Regions from separate parts of the Catellatospora sp. NPDC049111 genome, predicted to be linked through region 1. Evidence: riboswitches for the same ligand, from Rfam matches in the RefSeq annotation. Region 1 holds a riboswitch; each other region holds the start of a gene.
The links. Region 1 has a riboswitch for cobalamin ahead of cobN (cobaltochelatase subunit CobN). Riboswitches for the same ligand answer to the same signal wherever they lie in the genome.
Positions count from the first base shown of each region.

Region 2: linked by a shared signal. The riboswitch ahead of AB0B66_RS27995 (ABC transporter substrate-binding protein) and the one ahead of cobN (cobaltochelatase subunit CobN) in region 1 are both predicted to bind cobalamin.
Region 3: linked by a shared signal. The riboswitch ahead of bluB (5,6-dimethylbenzimidazole synthase) and the one ahead of cobN (cobaltochelatase subunit CobN) in region 1 are both predicted to bind cobalamin.

Region 1 is NZ_JBEZEB010000002.1:378,933-385,635, forward strand. It holds gene AB0B66_RS04280 (hypothetical protein) at 1-827, shown strand, start outside; gene AB0B66_RS04285 (hypothetical protein) at 827-2,473, shown strand; gene AB0B66_RS04290 (DUF222 domain-containing protein) at 2,707-3,267, opposite strand; gene AB0B66_RS04295 (NUDIX domain-containing protein) at 3,288-3,755, opposite strand; gene AB0B66_RS04300 (DUF2784 domain-containing protein) at 3,765-4,136, opposite strand; cobalamin riboswitch at 4,138-4,327, shown strand; gene cobN (cobaltochelatase subunit CobN) at 4,366-6,703, shown strand, end outside.
Region 2 is NZ_JBEZEB010000025.1:22,674-29,376, reverse strand. It holds gene AB0B66_RS28010 (aminotransferase class V-fold PLP-dependent enzyme) at 1-1,019, shown strand, start outside; gene AB0B66_RS28005 (ABC transporter ATP-binding protein) at 1,012-1,779, opposite strand; gene AB0B66_RS28000 (iron ABC transporter permease) at 1,779-2,807, opposite strand; gene AB0B66_RS27995 (ABC transporter substrate-binding protein) at 2,809-3,726, opposite strand; cobalamin riboswitch at 3,829-3,959, opposite strand; gene AB0B66_RS27990 (DUF4229 domain-containing protein) at 3,999-4,304, opposite strand; gene AB0B66_RS27985 (hypothetical protein) at 4,363-4,797, opposite strand; gene mqnE (aminofutalosine synthase MqnE) at 4,801-5,970, opposite strand; gene AB0B66_RS27975 (C40 family peptidase) at 6,120-6,703, shown strand, end outside.
Region 3 is NZ_JBEZEB010000016.1:87,746-94,448, reverse strand. It holds gene AB0B66_RS22610 (response regulator transcription factor) at 1-505, opposite strand, end outside; gene AB0B66_RS22605 (DUF5931 domain-containing protein) at 528-1,634, opposite strand; gene AB0B66_RS22600 (hypothetical protein) at 1,686-2,363, opposite strand; gene AB0B66_RS22595 (hypothetical protein) at 2,608-3,240, shown strand; gene AB0B66_RS22590 (phosphotransferase) at 3,370-4,155, opposite strand; gene AB0B66_RS22585 (hypothetical protein) at 4,212-4,334, shown strand; cobalamin riboswitch at 4,296-4,426, shown strand; gene bluB (5,6-dimethylbenzimidazole synthase) at 4,486-5,115, shown strand; gene AB0B66_RS22575 (class I SAM-dependent methyltransferase) at 5,442-6,236, opposite strand; gene sodN (superoxide dismutase, Ni) at 6,313-6,703, opposite strand, start outside.

The DNA.
Region 1 (6,703 bases):
AGGCGACCGAGGCGGCGCAGCGCATGCTCGACCTGCGGCCGGGCCTGCCCGCGTTGTCCCGGGCGGCGTACGACCTCGAACAGCACGGCCGGGTCGAAGAGGCCCGCGAGCTGTGGACCCAGGCGCTCGCCACCGCGATCGCGCCCGCCGACCTGGCCTTCGTCCACCACCAGCTCGGCGACCTGGCCTGGCACGACGGGGACCTGGTCGCGGCCCGCGCCGCGTACGAGGCCGGCCTGGCCGCCGACGCCGCTTACCTGCCGCTGCGCCACGGGCTCGCCCGCGTCGACGCGGCGAGCGGCCGCACCGCCGAGGCGCTGGCCGGGTACGCCGCGCTGACCGCGGCTTCGCCGACCCCGTCCCTGCTGGTCGAGCACGCGCTGCTGCTGCGCTCGCTCGGCCGCGCCGCCGACGCCGAGGCGCAACTGGCCCTGGCGCAGGCCGCCCTGGACCTGCTGACCGCCGGGGGAGGCGCGGACGACCTCGCCGCCGCCGAACTGGCCCTGGCCCGCGGCGACCACGCCGCAGCGGTGCGCCTGGCCACGGGCGAGTGGCAGCGGCGCAAGCACACCGACGTCGCCGACACCCTCGCCTGGGCACTGCACCAGGCCGGACGGCACCGCGAAGCGCTGCCCCTGGCCCGTGTCGCGGCGGCGCTCGGCGCGCGCAGCGCGCTCCACGCGTACCACCTGGGAATGATCGAACTCGCCCTCGGCGACCGCGCCGCCGCCCGCCGCGACCTCGCGCGGGCGCTGCGGCTCAACCCCCACTTCTCTCCGGTCGACGCGCCCGCCGCGGCGCGGGCCCTGGCCTCGGCAGGTGCCTGATGATCCGTAAGACGTTGCTGGTCGCGCTCGTCGGCGGCGCGCTCGCGCTGCTGCCCGCCCCCGCGTCCGCGCACCCGCTCGGTAACCTCTCCATCAACCAGCTCGTCGCGCTGACCCTGCGTCCCGACGCCGTCGACGCCACCGCGATCCTCGACATCGCCGAGCTGCCCACGCTGCAGCGGCGCGGCGCGGTCGACACCTCCGGCGACGGCGTCGCCGACGCGCCCGAGCTGCGTGCGCACGCCGCGGCCGCCTGCGACGCCTTCGCCCGGGAGCTGGCGGTACGCCTGGACGACCGCCCCCTGACCTGGACCGTCCGCTCGGCCGCGATGACCCTCGAACCGGGCTCCGCCCGCCTGGCCACCAGCCGGGTCACCTGCGCCCTGAGTGCCCCCGCCCGGCTCGACCGCCCCGCCGTGCTCGTCGTCCACAACGGGCACCTCGCCGACCGCGTCGGCTGGCGCGAGATCACCGCCACCGGCATCGGCGTCGGCCTGCCCGACTCACCCGTGCCTGCCCGCAGCACCACGAACGAGCTGCGCGACTACCCTGTGGACCTGCTCGGCTCCCCGCTCGACGTCCGCGACGCCCGCCTGCCCACCCGCCCCGCCGCAGTGCCACCCGGCGCACCGAACGGCCTCACCTCGGCGGTCGCGCCGGACCTGGGCGCGCCCGCCCGGCCCGACGACCCCGCGCCCCTGCGCTGGGCCGCCTGGGCGCAGCAGCAGGTCCTCGACACCGTCGGAGCGGACCGGCTCACCCCGCTCGTCGGGCTGCTCGCCGTGCTGCTCGCCCTGGTGCTCGGGGCAGGCCACGCGCTGCTTCCCGGCCACGGCAAGACCGTGATGGCGGTATACCTCGCCGGCCGCGCGGGCCGCCCCCGCGATGCGCTGACCGTCGGCGCGACCGTCACCGCCACCCACACCGGCGGCGTCATCGCCCTGGGTCTCCTGCTCACCGCCGTCTCCGGCCTGACCGGCCAGGCCGTGCTCGGCTGGCTGGGCCTGGCCAGCGGCACCATCGTCATCACCGTCGGCCTCGCCATGCTGCTGGCCACCCTGCGCCGCAGACCCGGCCACACCCACACCCACGACACGTCCGACCACGACCACGCCCACTCCCACGACAACCCAGACCACGACCATGCCCACTCCCACGGCACGTCCGACCACGGCCATGCTCACGGCCACGGCCACGGCCATGCTCACGGCCACGGCCACGGCCATGCTCACGAGCACGGCCACGGCCACGGGCACGGGCACGGGCATCGGCATGGTCTGTTCGGCCGGGTGCACTCTCACGACGGCTCCCATGCTGCCGAGGGCACGGGAGGCGGCCGATTCGGGCTCGGCGCGATCGGGGTGGCGGCGGGCCTGGTGCCCAGCCCGTCCGCGCTGGTGGTGTTGCTGGGCGCGATCGCGCTGGGCCGGACGGGCTTCGGCATCCTGCTCGTGCTCGCCTACGGGCTGGGCATGGCGGGCACGCTCACCGTCGCGGGCCTGCTGCTGCTCAAGGTCCGCGATCGCTGGTCGGCGCGATTCGAGCGGTTCCGGCGGCTCCGGCTGGCCGGGCCGTACGCCGCGAGCGCGATGGTGCTGCTCGTGGGCGTCGGCCTCGCCGCACGAGCCGCGACGCTGGTGGTCTGATCGCGGCACAGTGCCGCAGGCAAGGGAGATCGTTCCGGAGCGTCCGGTCGGCCTGCCGACGTGCCGTAGGGCGTGCGTCGACCAGCAGGATGCCGAGGGCGAGCTGCCGGCCTTGCCAACCGTGTGCCGGTCAAGCAGCAGGCGAAGCGGCGGCCGTCCACTTGCTCGGGCGGTTGCCGGTTCTCCGAGTGGAAGCCCGGCTCGGCCCGGTGTGATCGGTGCTCGGGCGCGACCTAAGGCCGCAGGTGGAAGGTGTTGCGGCGGGGAAGCCTGGCGGCGTCCACGTAGCTCGGCGGGATGAACTCGGGCCGCCGGTCATGGCCGAGCCGGACCTGCCAGTCGTCTTGGTGGACGACGCGATGATGGTGTCCGCACAGCAGCACGGCGTTGTCGAGGTCGGTGGGACCGCCGTCGGCCCAGTGCCGGATGTGGTGCCCCTGGCACCAGCGAGGTGGGCGGTCGCAGCCCGGGAAGGCGCAGCCCCGGTCACGGAGGACGAGCGCTCGGCGCAGGGCCCCGTTGATGAGTCGGCGGGTCCGGCCGAGGTCGAGGAGCTGCCCGTCGCCGCCTAGCACCGCGGGAATGACCTGGGCGTCGCAGGCTATGCGCCGGACGGTCTCGGGAGTAAGCGTCGCGCCGTTGTCGAGCAGCCCCGAGCCGGTGCGCTGAGCGAGGCCGTCGTAGTCGACGGTGAGCACGAGCTGAGGACGGTCGCCGCCGTTGTCGGGCAGTTCGCCCGAGGCGAGCACACGGCGGCAGACCTCGGTGAGGGGTTTAGAACCCGTGTACGACAAGAATCAGTGAAGTTGACCGATCAACGGATGGCTTCCGTGGCGAGCCGGAGGCTGCGGCGGAGCCACGGGGGCAGGTCCGGGTCGGCGTCGGCCTCGTCGAAGGTCAGGTGGACGATCGCGGCGACCTCGTCGGGCGAGGCAGGGAAGGGCTCGGCGTCGGCCGGGAGCGGGGCGGCGAAGACGACGTTGACGACCAGGTCGCCGTCGTCGGCGGTGAACAGGCTGCTCTCGACGTACGTCAGCGGTACGCCGCTCAGGTCGACGTTGATCTCCTCAGCGACCTCGCGCCGCGCGGTCTGCTCCAGGACGTCGGGGATCGCAGGCCCGGCCGGCAGGTCGACCTTGCCGCCCACGCCCGACAGCAGGCCCGCGGCGTGCGCCTCGTTCTCGCTGCGCTTGATGAGCAGCCAGCGCCCGTCGCGATGGAGGTGGACCTCGACGTTGACGACGAACGCGGGACGCCTGCCGGGCGTGAGCTGCTCGATCATCCAGGCACTCTATGGCACGTCGGCCGTGCCGGCGGGCCTGCGGCGCAGGGCGAAGCCGATCCAGGAGGTCAGTACGACCAGTCCGGCCAGCACCTGCAGCGGCACGGTGAACCGTTCGGGGTAGACCACCCCGGTCAGGTACGTGTCGATGAAGCCGCGGGACAGGCCCTGCTCACCGGCTTCGCGGCGGGCCCAGTCCTCGACGTAGGTCAGGGGGCAGTCGAGGCCGAGGACGACCGTGGCGAAACCCCAGCCGGCGGCGATCAGGTGCGGCCAGATCAGCCACGGCCGCCACCAGGCCAGGAATCCGCCTGCGACGACGTACGCGAGGAACGCGAAGTGCACCACCATGGTGAGCCCGGCGAGCCACTGATAGGCCATGCTCCATTATCTGCCGCTAGGATCGCTCTCGGCGGCAGGGAGGAACTCGGGGAAGAGCCGAGACGGTCCCGCCACTGTGACCGGGGAGCCCGTCCCCACCCCGTCGGAGAGATCCGAGGCCACCGCAAGGGAAGGCCCGGGGCCGGGCGTCGATCCGGGAGTCAGGAGACTCCGGCCGCCGCATCGACTCTGCTACCGGGGCGCGGACCCCGACAGGAGGTACGCGGCCATGACGGCTGTCCTGGGTTTGTTGCTGTCCACTGCGGACACCGAGCTGCTCGCCGCCCGGGCGTCGGGCGCGCCCTGGCGCATCGGCAACCCGGCCCGGCTCGACGCCGGTGACGTCCCTGAGCTGCTGCGGGGCGTCGGCTTCGTGGTGGTACGCCTGCTCGGCGGCCGCCGCACCTGGCCGGCGGGGCTCGACGCGGTGCTCGCCGGCGGGCTGCCGGTGGTGGTGCTGGGCGGGGAGGCGCTGCCCGACGCCGCGCTGCAGGCCGAGTCGACCGTGCCCGCCGGGGTGGCCGGGGAGGCGCTGGCGTACCTGGTCGAGGGCGGTGCGGACAACCTGCGCGAGCTGCACCGCTTCCTGTCGGACACGCTGCTGATGACCGGCGAGGGCTTCGACGCCCCGCGGGCCACGCCGGAGCACGGCGTGCGCCCCGGCCCGGCGCACGAGGCCGGCCGGCCGACCGTCGGGATCGTCTACTACCGGGCGCACGAGCTGGCCGGGAACACGGCGTTCGTGGACACCCTCGCCGGGGCGCTGCACGACGCCGGCGCGAACGCGCTGCCGGTGTACTGCGGCTCGCTGCGCGGGGTGTCGGACGGGCTGCGTGACCTGCTGCGGGGCTGCGACGCGCTGATCGTGACGGTGCTGGCGGCGGGCGGCACCACCCCGGCGGACGCGAGCGGCGGCGGGGACGACGAGGCCTGGTCGGTGGCGGCACTGTCCGAGCTGGACGTGCCGGTGCTGCAGGCGCTGTGCCTGACCTCGCCGCGGGCGGTGTGGCAGGACTCGGACGCGGCGCTGAGCCCGATGGACGCGGCGATGCAGGTGGCGATCCCGGAGTTCGACGGCCGCCTGATCACGGTGCCGTTCTCGTTCAAGGAGCCCGGCCCGGACGGCATCGGCGTTTACGCGGCCGACCCGGAGCGGGCGGCCCGGGTCGCGGGCATCGCGGTGCGCCAGGCCCGGCTGCGGCACGTGCCGAACGAGCGCAAGAAGCTCGCGATCGTGCTGTCCAGCTACCCGACCCGGCACTCGCGGGTCGGCAACGCGGTCGGCCTGGACACCCCGGCCAGCGCGGTGGTGCTGCTGCGGGCGCTGCGCGAGGCGGGGTACGACCTCGGTGAGGGCTTCCCGGAGGACGGGGACGCGCTGATCCACACGCTGATCGCGGCGGGTGGCCACGATGTGGAGTGGCTGACCGAGGAGCAGCTCGCGGCGGCCCCGGCCCGGGTGCCGCTGCGCGAGCACACCCGCTGGCTGCAGGCGCTGCCCGCGAGCCTGCGCGACGGCATCGTGGCGGCGTGGGGCGAGCCGCCGGGCGAGCTGTACGTGGACCGGGGCGAGATCGTGCTGGCGGCGCTGCGCTTCGGCAACGTGCTGCTGATGATCCAGCCGCCGCGCGGCTTCGGGGAGAACCCGGTCGCCATCTACCACGACCCGGACCTCGCGCCGAGCCACCACTACCTGGCCGCGTACCGCTGGCTGGACGAGGAGTTCGGCGCGGACGCGGTGGTGCACCTGGGCAAGCACGGCACCCTGGAGTGGCTGCCGGGCAAGGGGCTGGGCCTGTCCCGCGAGTGCGCGCCGGACGCGGTGCTCGGGGACATTCCGCTGGTGTACCCGTTCATCGTCAACGACCCGGGCGAGGGCACCCAGGCCAAGCGGCGGGGGCACGCGGTGATCGTGGACCACCTGGTGCCGCCGATGGCGCGTGCCGAGACGTACGGCGAGATGGCGAAGCTGGAGCAGCTGCTCGACGAGTACGCCACCGTGCAGGCCCTCGACCCGACGAAACTGCCCGCCGTGCGCGCCCAGATCTGGACCCTGATCCAGGCCGCCCAGCTCCACCACGACCTGCACCAGGCCGACATGCCGGGCGAGGACGACTTCGACGACTTCATCCTGCACGTCGACGGCTACCTGTGCGAGGTCAAGGACTCGCAGATCCGCGACGGCCTGCACATCCTTGGCGGCGCGCCGGAGGGCGAGGCGCGGATCAACCTGGTGCTCGCGGTGCTGCGCGCCGACCAGGTGTGGGGCGGCGTGCGCGGGGCGCTGCCGGGCCTGCGGGCGGCGCTGTGCCGCCGGTACGGGCTGGACGAGCGCGCCCTGCTGGCCGAGCCGGGAGCCGTGGCGGCCGTGCCCGCGGACCTGACCGACGTCGCCGACGGCCCGGCCCGCACCGGCGCGGACGCCGTCGACCTGATCGAGGGCGTGGCCCGGCGGCTGGTGATCGGCAACGATACGCTGGGCTGGGAGCCGTCGAAGGTCCCGGCGGTCGTCGCCGAGGTGCTGGGCGGTCCGGACGACGCCGTGGAGGCAGTGCTGCACTTCGCCG
Region 2 (6,703 bases), on a different contig from region 1:
ACGCCCGGCAGCGGCTGCACCTCGCGGCGGGCAAGTACCTCGGTGGATCCGGCGACCAGGTCTACTTCACCGACTCGACCACGATGGGACTCGGCCTGCTCTACGGCGGGATCGCGCTGCGGCCCGGCGACGAGGTGCTGACCACCGAGCACGACTTCTACTCCACGCACGAGTCCCTGCGCCTGCGCGCGGCCCGCGACGGCGTGACGGTCCGCAAAGTGCGGCTGTTCGCCGAGCCCGCCACCGCGAGCGCCGACCAGATCGCGCAGGCCGTCGCGAAGTCGCTCACCCCGGCCACCCGGATCGTCGCGGTGACCTGGGTGCACTCCAGCACCGGGTTGCGGATGCCGATCCGGGCGATCGCCGACGTGCTCGCCGCACACAACCGCGACCTGCCGCCGGACCGGCGGGCGCTGCTGTGTGTGGACGGGGTGCACGGCTTCGGCGCGGTCGACGCGAGCGCCGTCGACCTGGGCTGCGACTTCCTCGTCTCGGGCTGCCACAAGTGGCTGTTCGGCCCGCGCGGCACGGGCATGATCTGGGGCCGCGCCGAGGCGTGGGCCCGGTTCCGGCCCGCCATCCCCACGTTCGAGCAGGCCGGGTTCGCCAACTGGCTGGGGTTCGACCCGGCGCTGCCCGCGCCGTCGGCGTCGCCTGGCGGCTACCACAACTTCGAGCACCTGTGGGCGCTGGAGCAGGCGTTCGACTTCCACGCCGCGCTGACCCGCGCCCGCGTCGCGTCGCGCACCACCGAGCTGGCCACCCGGCTCAAGGAAGGCCTGGCCGCCATCGGCGGCGTCAAGCTGATCACGCCGAGGTCGCCCGAGCTGTCCGCGGGGCTGGTCTGCTGCGAGCTGACGTCGATGAGCCCGGCGGCGGCGGTCTCCGTCTTGGCGGCCAAGGACGTCATCACCAGCACGACGCCGTACAACCCGTCCTACCTGCGGTTCGGGACGTCGATCGTGACGAACGAGGCCGACGTGGACCGGGCGCTCGCGGCGGTACGCGAGATCAGTTGACGCGGACAGGGACCACGATCGGGCCGAACTCGCCCGCGATCACCCGCACCCGGGCGCGGTAGTGCAGGGCGAGCAGTTCCTCGGTGAGCACCTGCTCCGGCGGCCCGTCGGCGGCGACCCGGCCCTCGGCCAGCAGCACGAGGCGGTCGGCGTACTCGCCGGCCACGGACAGGTCGTGCATGGTGGCCAGCACGGTCAGCGCGCGGTCCTTGCGCAGCCGGTCGACCAGTTCCAGGACCTCCTGCTGGTGGCCGATGTCCAGGGCCGAGGTGGGCTCGTCGAGCAGCAGCAGCGGCGCGCCCTGGGCCAGCGCGCGGGCCAGGAACACCCGCTGGCGCTCGCCGCCGGACAGCGTCTCCAGCTCACGGCCGATGAACCGGCGCAGCTCCAGGGAGTCGAGCACCTGCTCCACGATGGACAGATCCTGCGCCGACTCGCGGCCCAGCGGGGCGATGTAGGGGGTGCGCCCGAGCAGCACATAGTCGAGCACCCGCATCCCGGGTGGCACCACGGGCTGCTGCGCCACCGTGGCCACGAGCTGGGCGCGGCGGCGGCGCGGTAGCGCCGTGGTGGGCGTACCGTCGATGATGATCTTTCCGTGGTGTGGCACCGCCCCGCCCACGGCCCGCAGCAGGGTCGACTTGCCCGCGCCGTTGGGGCCGATCACGGTGACCCACTCGCCGGAGGCCACGGTCAGGTCCACGCCGTGCAGGATCTCGGCGTCGCCCAGGGTCACCCGGACGTCCTCGACGGCCAGCATCAGACGCTCACCCGCCGGGTCGAGCGCAGCACCAGGATGAAGAACGGCGCGCCGAAGAACGCGGTGACCACGCCGATCGGCAGCTCGCCCGGGGCGATCAGGGTACGCGCGGCCAGGTCGGCCAGGGCCAGGAAGGCCGCGCCGAACAGCAGCGACAGCGGCAGGATCGAGCGGTACGAGCCACCGGCCAGCAGGCGCACCACGTGCGGCACGATGATGCCCACGAAGCCGATCAGCCCCGACACGGCGACCGCGGCGGCGGTGCCCAGCGAGGCCGCGGCCAGCAGGATCAACCGGGAGCGCTGCGGGTGCAGGCCCAGGCTCGCCGCCTCGGTGTCGCCGACGCTGAGCACGTCCAGCTCCCGGCGCAGGGCCAGCACCACGACCGTGGTGACCACCGCGTACGGCAGCAGCAGCGTCACCTCGTGCCAGCCGTTGGTGGCCAGCCGCCCGAGCAGCCAGGAGTACACCTCGCGGATGGTGTCCACATTGCGCTGGAGCAGGTACGTCTGGATCGCGGCGAGGAAACTCGACACGGCGACCCCGGCCAGGATCAGCGTCGCCGACGAGCGGTCCCGCCCGCCGGCCACCCCGAGCAGGTAGGTGACCACGACCGCGATACCCGCCCCGGCGAACGCGGCCAGCGGCAGCACGGCCCCGGCCCGGAACGCGATCGCCATGGTCGCGCCGAGCCCGGCTCCTGCGGCGACACCGAGCAGGTACGGGTCGGCCAGCGGGTTGCGGAAGACGCCCTGGTAGCAGCCGCCGGCCAGGGACAGCATCGCGCCGACCAGCAGGCCCAGCACCACCCGGGGCAGCCGCAGCTCGGTGATGATGGCGATCTCGCGCTCGTTCAGCCCCGACGGCAGGTCCACGCCGGGGATCAGGTTGAGCAGCTCCGCCGCGACCGAGCCGGGCGGCAGCGTCACCGGACCCAGGGCGACCCCGGCGACGAGCGCGACCAGCACGGCTCCGATCCCGGCGGCGAGCCACCCGGGACGCAGCCGTGCCGGTCGCAGTGTCGTCACGTCAGGCCGGGACCTTGTTCGCGGCGTCGACGATCGCGCGGATCAGGTCGACGACGCGGGGGCCCCAGCGCGAGGCGATGTCGTCGTCCAGCGCGATGACCTGGCCCTTGCTGACCGCGGTCATGCCGGCCCAGCCCGCACGGGCCTTGACGGTGTCCAGGTTCTGCTGGCAGCACTTGGTGTCGGCCAGGAAGATCAGGTCCGGGTTCGACTTGACCAGCGACTCGGCGGTGAGCTGCGGGTAGCCGCTGCCCTTGGTGTCGGCGGCGTCGGCCACGTTCTTCAGCCCGGCCAGCTCGAACAGCGAGCCGATGAACGTCTTCGAGGTCACCGAGTACAGCGTCGGGTCCAGCTCGTAGTAGTAGGACAGCGGGGTCGCGCGCTTCGGCAGGTCCTTGACCAGCTTGGCGATGTCGTCCTTCATTTTCTGGCCGAGCGCGGCCGCCTCGGCCTTGTGGCCGGTCAGCTCACCCAGCTCGGCGAGCTGCTGGTACGTGTCGTCCAGCGTCACGGCGGCCGGGGCCACGTAAACCGGGATCTTGAGGGTGGTCAGCTGGGCGACCACGTTGTTGGCGTCGGTGCTGAGCACGACCAGGTCGGGGCTCTTGGCGGCGACGGCCTCGGCGTTGGGCTGGAAGCCCGACAGCTCCGTCTTCGGCGCGTTCGCCGGGAAGTTCGAGTTGTCGTCGACGGCGACGACCTGGCCGCCGGCGCCGATCGCGAAGAGCATCTCGGTCGTCGTCGGCGACAGCGAGACGATCTTCACCGGCTGCGCGGGCAGCGTCACCGAGCCGACGGTCACCGGGTACGCCGCGGCGGCGTTCGACGGGGCAGGGGTCGCCGGGTCGTTCGTGGCGCAGGCCCCGAGCGCGGCGACGAGGCCGGCTGCGGCCAGCGCGCCGAACGCGCGGCGGGACAGGAAACGGGTACGCACTGATCCTCCTATCGGTCGAGGCAGGTCCTTCGCCGACAGGGCCCGATCAGGTGGGGCAGCCCGGTCCGCGAGACGCCCTTCCTCGAGAGCGTGGTTCGCGACTGCCGCAGGCGACCTGGCTCGCCCACCGAGGTGGGATCACAGTTGCGGGACAGCGCCGGGTTCACACCGGCTTCGCTGCGGGACAGTCAGCCGACACGCTAATACACACCCGTGCCGATGCTCGCGACGCGGAGTGGAGGATGTGCGCAGGCTCATCACGCCTGGGTCTTGTGGACCTCTTCGGCCTCGGCGGCGGGCACGTCTTCGCCGGGCTCGGTCTCGCCGGCCAGGGCGGCACGCAGCCGGTCCTTCTCGGCCCTGCGGCGGTCCACCGCGCCCTCGACCTGGGCCGCCACGTCGTCACGCAGGTTGCGCAGCAGGAAATAGCTCGCCGCCGCCGAGACCAGGATGGCGATCATCAGCTTGAGCAGCATGCTCAGGTTCGGCACGAACCACAGCGCGGCGAAGACGGCCAGGAAGAGCATCAGCCTGGCGAGCGTGTACTTGACAGCAGGACTCACCGGTCCAGGGTAGCCGCCGAACCTGCCGGGCCTCGGTCAGCCCCGCGCGAGGGGCCGGTCAGCCCCGTTCGGCGGCCGCCAGGCCGAGGTGCCAGAGCACGGCGTACACCACCGTGGTGACCAGCGCGCCCAGCCCGCCGGAGACCAGCGGCGGCAAGCCCGACGCCACGCCCACCGCGAGCACGCCGAGCACCACGGCCACCAGACCGGCGGCCGGGGCCACGGCGAGCCGCCCGCGGTGGCCCGCCGCCGCTTTGAACTGCTCCACGAAGATGATCGCCGGGAAGATCACCGCGAGCCAGCCGGTGAGGTCACCGAACTCGCCCATGCCGAGCAGGGCGAACAGGCCGTCGAAGGCGATCATGCCGAGCACGCTGATGGCGAACCCGGCCAGCGCGTACGCCACCAGGTCGGTGAGCGAGACGATGCGCCCGGACGCGTCCCGCCGCGGGCCCTTGCGCTGCTCCTCGGCCGGGCTCTGCGGATCGGCCACCCGTCAGGCCCAGACCTGCTGCGGCTCGCTGCGCCGCTCGGCCATGCTGACCGGCGCGCCGTACTCCTTGACGACCTGGTAGCGGGTGTCCCGCTCGACCGGGCTGAAGCCCGCGTCCCAGATCAGGTGGAGCAGGTCGTCGCGGTGCATCGTGTTCGGCGTGCCGTACGAGTCCGCGTCGTGCGTGATCTTGTACTCGACGACCGAGCCGTCCAGGTCGTCGACGCCGAAGTTCAGCGACAGCTGGGCCAGCGACAGGCCGTGCATGACCCAGAAGCACTTGATGTGGTCGAAGTTGTCCAGCATCAGCCGGGACACCGCGAACGTCTTGAGCGACTCGGCCGGGCTCGCCATCGTGGTGCGCGCCTGGATCCGGTTGCGGATCTTGCCGTCCGCGCTGTCGTGGAAGTCGTGCTGGTAGCGCAGCGGGATGAAGACGGTGAAGCCGCCGGTCTCGTCCTGCAGTTCGCGCAGGCGCAGCACGTGGTCGACGCGGTGCCGCGGCTCCTCGATGTGGCCGTAGAGCATCGTCGAGGGGGTGCGCAGGCCCTTGCTGTGCGCCAGGCGGTGGATGCGCGACCAGTCCTCCCAGTGGCAGGCGTGGTCGACGATGTGCTGGCGGACCTCCCAGTCGAAGATCTCGGCGCCACCGCCGGTCAGCGACTCCAGGCCCGCCTCCATCAGCTCGTCGAGGATCGCGTCGGCGGTCAGGCCGGAGATCTTCTCGAACCACTGCACCTCGGTCGCGGTGAACGCCTTCAGCTTGACGTTCGGCAGGGCCTGCTTGAGCTCCTTGAGCACGCGCGGGTAGTAGCGCCACGGCAGCGTCGGGTGCAGACCGTTGACGATGTGCAGCTCGGTGAGCTGCTCGTCCTTCATCTCCAGCGCCTTGGCGACGGCCTGCTCCACCCGCATGGTGTAGGCGTCCTTCTCACCGGGCTTGCGCTGGAAGGAGCAGTAAGCGCAGCTGGCCGAGCAGACGTTCGTCAGGTTCAGGTGCCGGTTGACGTTGAACATCACCCGGTCGCCGTTCTTCTCCGTCCGGACGTGGTGCGCGAGCCGCCCCAGCCAGGCCAGATCGTCACTCGCGTAGAGCGCCTCGCCGTCCTCGCGGCTGAGCCGCTCCCCGGCGTAGACCTTCTGCTCCAGCTCCCGCTTCAAACCAACGTCCATGGCAGTGAGCCTACGACGTGCCGCCGACGTGCCTGCTGCTGCCCTTGACAGCTGCTGTTCAGCTTGACGCCACCGGGACAGAAGGGTCGACAGCGATCCTGATTTCCGGTAGGAACCTTGTGGGACCAACGGGGAGGACGGGGCCAACGATGTCCAAGCGTCGCAGCGGGCAGGCTCGACGGCAGAGTCAGGTCGCGGTGGGCTCGGCTGTTCTCAGCGCGCTCATCGCCGGTGGCATCGCCATGCCCGCATCCGCTGACCCGCCGATCGGCTCGAAGATCACCTCGATTCCGGACGCCGGCCTGCGTCCCCAGCCCGACGGGCTGCCGACGCTGCCGTTCGGCTCGCTGAGCATGCCGCGCACCCAGCCGCTGACCGCCCACGCCGCGCTGCTGGCGCAGTACAGCGCCGCCGAGCTGGAGCTGTCCGTGCTCGGCGCCCGCCGCAGCGAGCTGTACCAGAACTACAGCAACTCGGTCGTGGCCAAGGCGATGGCCGACTACGCCTGGCGGGCCACCGCCGACACGCTGCGGGTGGCCAAGGAGGCCGCCGAGGCCGCAGCCGTCGCCGAATACCAGGCAGCCGTGAAGGCTCCGCCGCGGCTGGGCGACTCGCTCGGCGAGCTGGGTCAGCTGATCCCGCGCACCGAGTCCACGCCGGAGACCGAGGCCGTGCTCAACGACCTCGCCACCGCGCAGCAGGCCGAGCGCCAGGCCTACACGGTGCTCACCAC
Region 3 (6,703 bases), on a different contig from region 1:
CGATCTGCCGGTAGCTCAGACCCTTGGCGACCAGGCGCAGCACCTCGGTCTCCCGCTCGCTGAGCCGCGGCGTGTCCGGGCCGTCCCCGGGGGCGGCGGCGAGCCTGCGGTACTCGCCCAGCACCAGGCCCGCGAGCCCGGCCGTGAACACCGCGTCGCCCTCGGCGGTGCGCCGCACGGCGTCCAGGAACTCCTCCCGCGCCGCCGACTTCACCAGGTAGCCCGCCGCGCCGGCCTTGACGGCGTCGAGCACGTCCTGCTGCTCGCCACTGGCCGACAGCACCAGCACCCGCATCTGCGGCAGGGCCGCGACCAGGCCGCGGATGACCTCCACCCCGGACAGGTCCGGCAGTTGCAGGTCGAGCACGACGACGTCGGGGCGCACCGACGGGCCGATGCGCACCGCCTGCCCGCCCTCGCCGACCGCGGCCACCACCGTGTACCCGGCGTCGGTCAGGTCGCGGGCCACCCCGTCGCGCCACATCGGATGGTCGTCGACCACCATCACGTCCACCACGCACGTCAGCCTAGCGGGGCAGCGGCACCCGCAGTTCCACCTCGGTGCCCTCGCCGGGGCCGCCGGTGATGGCGACCGCGCCGCCCAGGTCGCGGATGCGGCCCTGGATCGACTGCGCCACCCCGAGCCGTCCCGACGCCGCGGCCTCGGCGAGCCGGCCCGGCGTGATGCCCGGCCCGTCGTCGCGGATCGACACCGTGACCGCGTCGGGCTCCTGCTCGACCAGCACCCAGGCCCGCGTCTCGGGACCGCAGTGGACGGCCACGTTGTCCAGCGCGCTGCCGGCCGCCGCGGCGACCTCTGCCGCGATCGCCGCGGGCAGCAGCACCGGCGTCGCGGGCATGGCGACGGTGACCCGCGGGGAGCCGTACCGTCCCAGCAGCAGGCGCAGGTCCGCGCTGCCCGCGGCCGCCGCCTCGTCCTGCACGCCCACCAGCGAGCGCAGCACCGCCTCCTGCTCCCCGGCCAGCCGCCCCAGCTCCGCGGCCTCGCCGCCCAGCTCCGTGCCGCGGCGCTGCACCAGGGCGAGCACCTGCAGCACGGAGTCGTGGATGCCGCGGGCCAGCCGCTCGCGCTCGCGGGTCGCGGCGTCCAGTTCCACGGCCCGCTGCATCCGGGTCTCGGCGTCGTCGGTCAGCCGGGACACGTACCCCATGACCCCGCCCGCGAGCAGCAGCAGCACCGTGCCGTTCGCGGTCGCCGAGGTGATCTCGCCGCGCAGGAACAGGTCGGCCGCGCCGAGGATCAGCGCGGCGATCCCGCCCGCCCGGCGGCCGCCGCGCAGCGCCCACACCAGCACCGCGCCGGCGACCCAGGCCATCGGCAGCGTCGGCCCGCCCGAGGCCAGGCGTTCGGGCGACACGACCAGGTTGGACGCGAGCAGGCAGGCAAGGGTGACGGCCAGGTCGGCCGCCAGCCAGGCCCGGTTGCGGCCGGCGGGATCGTGGTAGCGCACGCCGGTGACGGCGGTCCAGGCGGTCATCGCCGCGAGCACCGCCCAGCCCAGCCAGGGCCGGGTGAAGTCGCGGAACCCGGCCAGCATGAGGATCGTGGCGTACACCAGCGCGGCCACCCGGAACACGGTGACGGCCCGCCACAGTGGCGCCTGCAGTCCCACCGGCGGTCTCCTTTCCGCAGCCGTCGATTCGCGCCGAGCGGCCGTCCGGGATCACGCCGTCCGGGATCGCGGCGCGTCGGCCGCCCGGGTCGAGCGCACCCGGTGCCAGATCTCGTCCGGGCAGTACGCTACATCCCGGCGTCGCAGGTCGAACCGGCTCACCCGCCGGACCACGAGTTCGAGGAAGCCGTCCTCGACGGCGTACGGGTCGGCGCTGCCTGTCCAGAACGGAACATGGTCGCCGCGGTGCGACTTGTCCTTCGACGTGATCTGCAGGACCTCCAGGTGGTCGGGATGCACACGCAGCACGACGAACGGCCGGTCCTTGGACCCGTCGCCGTCGCGGAACTCGATCTCACCCCACCAGATCTCCTGGGGTCGCGGGTCGGCCCACGCGGTCGGGCGCTGTGGCGCGGCCTGCGTCCGGCGCGGCAGCTTGCGGTCGAGCAGCCGCAGCACGAAGTAGAACACCAGGGCCGTCGTGCCGGCGGCGACCGGACCGACCAGCGGCAGTGACGTCTCCAGCGTCAGCGGCTGCTTGCCGGCCGTGACCGGGGGCACCGTGCCGCCGAGATAGCGCTGGTGCAGCACCAGCGCCAGCAGCGCGGTGCCTGCGGCAAGCGCCGTCAGGACGCCGGCGCGGACGAGATGGACCTGGTGCCGGGGGTGCACCCTGCCGCGTCCGGCGAACCGGACCACGAGGTAGGCCACGACCGGCGCGAGCGCCACACCGACCCACCCACGACGGGTACGCCCCGATCTGGCCGGGGTCCTCGGCCAGCAGGAACGCCACGATCGCGGGCGAGGCGAGGATCGTTCCGGGAATGGAGATCGCCAGACTCGCGAGGAACGGCCCCAGCAGGATGAGCATCAGACACCCGCACCCGGAAGGGTTTTTGCGCCGCGCCATCGACTTTCCCTCCATATCGGACGACATGTGATCATAACTTTTGGCGAGTCCTAATATGGCGCGATGAGTGAACAGATCCGCCAGCCGACGCCGTCCGTGGTACCGCCACCTGTGCCGCCTCCCGGCCGGTCGTCGTGGCTGCTCGTCGGTGCCGGGCTGGGCGCGATGGTCGCCGCGTGCCAGCTCGCCGTCCTGATCGGTCCGCTGCTCGGCGCGGCCCGGCAGGCCCTCGGCCTGACGGCGACCGGGCTGACGACCGTCGTTGTCGCGCAGTTGGCCGCCATCGTGTCGGGATTCGCGGCCGGTTACCTGCTCGGGCGGCGGGCGCCTGCGGCGGTGACCGGATCGGCGCTCGTGCTGATGCTGCTCGGTGCAGTGATCGTCGCGTTCTCGCCTTCGGCGGCGATACTGACGATCGCCGTGCTGCCGGCCGGACTAGGTCAGGGCGCGGCGCTCGGCGCCGGTGCCGCCTCGACTGGCCGGGCAGGCGAGCGGCGGGCACAGGCGCGGCTGGCCCTCGGCTTCGCCCTGTTGTTCGCGCTCGCGTTCGGCGCGCTGCTCGGCTGGTTCGCCACGAGGTCGCTGAGCTGGCGGCTGGCCTGCCTGGCGACGGTGCCGTCTGTCGTCGTCGGGCTGTTCGCGGTGGTGGTCATCGCGGTGGCCGCGTCGGTGCGCGGCACCCAGGCGGGGCGCTGAGGTCTCCGCCGCGATTCGATCGACCGCGTGCCGGCCCGACCAGATCATCGACATCTCGGCCCTGCTGCGCGCCCGTGGGAAGGTTTATCCGGCCGATCCGAGCTGACCGTGGAGCCGCACGGCACCGCTCTACAGGCAGGATCCCAGGTCGGCGGAGACGTCATGAAGCCACCGCAGCTGACCGGCGTAGTACTCCAGGGAGGCGGCCGCCTCGGCTGGTGCGAGCGGCGCGTACTTGACGCGCTCGACCTCGTGCAGTTTGGCCCGTTGCAGAGCGGGCAGCATCGCCTGCCTGTCGGCGAGCCCGTACGCGTCGACGAACAGGCGAAGCCGCCTCGGCAGGTCCGGCAGGGGGTCGAAGTCGGCTTCGCGTAGTTGCCCGGGTGGGCACAGCGGCACGAAACTCCACGCGGCCGCCGCCAGGTCGTCGAGCGGGTCCACCGGCTGCGTGGCGTCCCAGTCGATGAACGCCACCGGGATCCCCGCCCGGTAGACGGTGTTCCACGGTCCGAGGTCACCGTGGGAGACGATCTGTCCCGGGCGGGGCGCACACGGATGGAAGCGGTAAGCGGTGATCGTCGGGCTGAACCCGGCTGCCGCGTGGTGCAGCCGCCTGATCAGCTTCGCCGCCTCGGTCAGGGCTCGGTCCGTGCGGGCGTACCCCGGCAGGCGGGCACCACGGCCGGGCTGCCACTGCGGATCCACCGCCACGTCCCCGGACAGGTATGTCAAAACCTCGTGACCGCCCTCGACACCCACGAACCGCGGCGAACCGGCGAATCCGACCGACTCCAGGTGGCCGAGAAACTCGTGCACCGCCGGCGACCACGAGCCCATCGGCCGGTGCACGTGGCCGCCGCGGCGCACGATGCCGGCCGTCATCCGGCCGCCCACCAGCGGTTCCTCCCCGTCCATCGGTCCAGTATCCACGGCAGTCGCTTGCTCGCGGGACGTGAGGCGACCGTGCATTCGTGACGAACGGGCCACCCGAGCCGGTGGGTCTGCGGTTGGTCGCGTATCCGGTCGTGGCCGCGCCGATGGCGGTGCTGCTCGGCGTCGGCGGTAACGTGTCCGGCACGGGCCCGCCGCGGTGACCAGGGAGCTGCCGCCCACGCGCAGTACGCGCAGCCACTGGCCTGACCGGCTGGGAAGGCGGGCGGAGGGCGTCGATCTGGGAGTCCGAAGACCGGCCTCGCGTCCACGGCCCCGGCCTGCCCGGAGCCCGACAGCAGCGGGAGCCTGCCCATGGTCAGCGAGTTCTACGACGTCATCCACCGCCGCCGGGACGTGCGTGGACAGTTCACGGGGGCCGCGATCTCGGTCGACGTGCTGGACCGGGTCCTGGAGGCGGCGCACGCCGCGCCCAGCGTCGGCCTGACGCAGCCGTGGGATTTCGTCGTGGTCCGCGACCGGCCGCTGCGGGAGGCGTTCCATCAGCACGTACACCGGGAACGTGAGGTGTTCGCCGCCACGCTGGACGCCGAGGCCGCCGAGCGGTTCGCCCGGATCAAGATCGACGGGGTGCTGGAGTCGACGCTGTCGGTCGTGGTGACCTACGACCCCGACCGAGGATCTCCCGCGGTGCTGGGCCGGCACGCGATCGCCGACGCCGGGCTGTACTCGGTGTGCCTGGCCATCCAGAACCTGTGGCTGGCGGCCACGGCGGAGCAGTTGGGCGTCGGGTGGGTGTCGTTCTACCGCGAGGAGTTCCTGCGGGAGCTGCTAGCCATTCCGGCCGGGATCCGTCCGGTCGCCTGGCTCTGCCTCGGCCCGGTCACCCACCTCGAAGCCGTGCCCGACCTCGAACGGCACGGCTGGCGCCGCCGCCGGCCGCTGGCCGAAGCCATCCACACGGACCGGTGGACACCTCGCTGAACGGGGCGATCACAGGATCAGGTCAACGCACCCGGGACCGGGCGTCCGAAAGCTCACGTCGTGACTCGACAGCTGCAGCCGGGAGACGCCCAGCACGGAGAAGCGAAGCTCGACGACCAGAGCACCAGCACGACGGCTCCGATCCGCAGCACGGTTGCCCACCCTGGGTCCCGTCGGGGCACGGGTGTGACGTCGTGGCCGAGAGGGTCGCCCGGCCGCGGCCACAACGGATCGACCTCCGACATCACCTGAAGGGCGGAGTTCCGGTGCGCCGAGGCGTCGCCCGGAACCGGAGTCTCTTCCGCGGCACCAGTCACCGCCACAGCCTAGACATGGTCGGCGGATTGCGTCGTCCCTGCTGAGGCTGTGATGAGCACGGTGTGCTTGCGTACGCGGAAGCTGCCGTCGGCATCGATCCGGGCCTGGAGGTGGTTACGGGCCGCGGCGAACTGCTTCGGCGTGAGCGGTTCGGACGACAGGCTGGCGAGATAGGTGAGGACCGGGTCGGGGCTGGGGACTTCGAGGTCGCCGTGGTAGCGCTCGACCGAGACGTCGGCGAAGAGGCGCGCCAGGTAGCCGGGACCGGTCTCGGCGGTGAAGTCGTTCTGGGTGGCGTGCAGCGCCAGGTCGGGGCGACCGACTGCCGGTCCGATGGCGTTGAGTTCTTCGAGGTGGTCGCGGCCGTTCACGGCGACCGCGAGCCGCCCGCCCGGACGCAGCACCCGGGCGAACTCGCGCAGCGCGGCAGCCGGGTCGTCGACGTGGTACAGCATGTGGTTGGCGATCACGGTGTCGAACACGGCATCGCCGAACGGCAGGTCCGTCGCGTCGCACTGCCGCACACGCGCTTCGGGGACGGTGCGCAGCTGCTCGCACATCGCGCCGGAGAAGTCCGTCAGGGTGAGGCGGATCCCTCTGGTGACGTGATCCACGTGGGTCCACAGTTTTCCGGTGCCGGCGCCGACTTCGAGTACGTCGCCGGCCAGCGGGAGCCGCTCGCCGAGCCAGGAGAACCAACTCTGCGGGTTCGTGCCGTAGGCATGCAGTGCGATGCGAGCGGTGAGGTTTTCGGTCGTCGTCGCGTACTGGCTGACGGCATGCGCGGACGGCGTCGAGGTCATCGTCGCATCGTAGATCGAGTCGCGTTGCGCGATGGGGCACCTCGCTCGCGGTCGTCGCGGGGTGCCCCATCATGGCTCAGGCCCGCTTGGTCTCCCAGAAGATCTTGGAGATCTCCTCGATCCTGCCCAGCAGCTGCTCGGCCACGGCCGGGTCGGCCTGACCCTTGGTGCCGGCGGCGCCGGACAGCTTGGTGGCCTCGTTGAACAGCTGGTTCAGGTTCGGGTACTTCTCGAAGTGCGGGGCCTTGAAGTAGTCGGTCCACAGCACCCACAGGTGGTGCTTGACCAGCTCGGACCGCTGCTCCTTGATGATCAGAGCCCGGGTGCGGAACTCCGGGTCCGTGTTGGCCTGGTACTTCTCGCAGATGGCCTTGATCGACTCAGCCTCGATCCGGGCCTGGGCCGGGTCGTACACGCCGCAGGGCAGGTCGCAGTGGGCGCCGGCGACCAGGCGCGGGCGCAGCAGG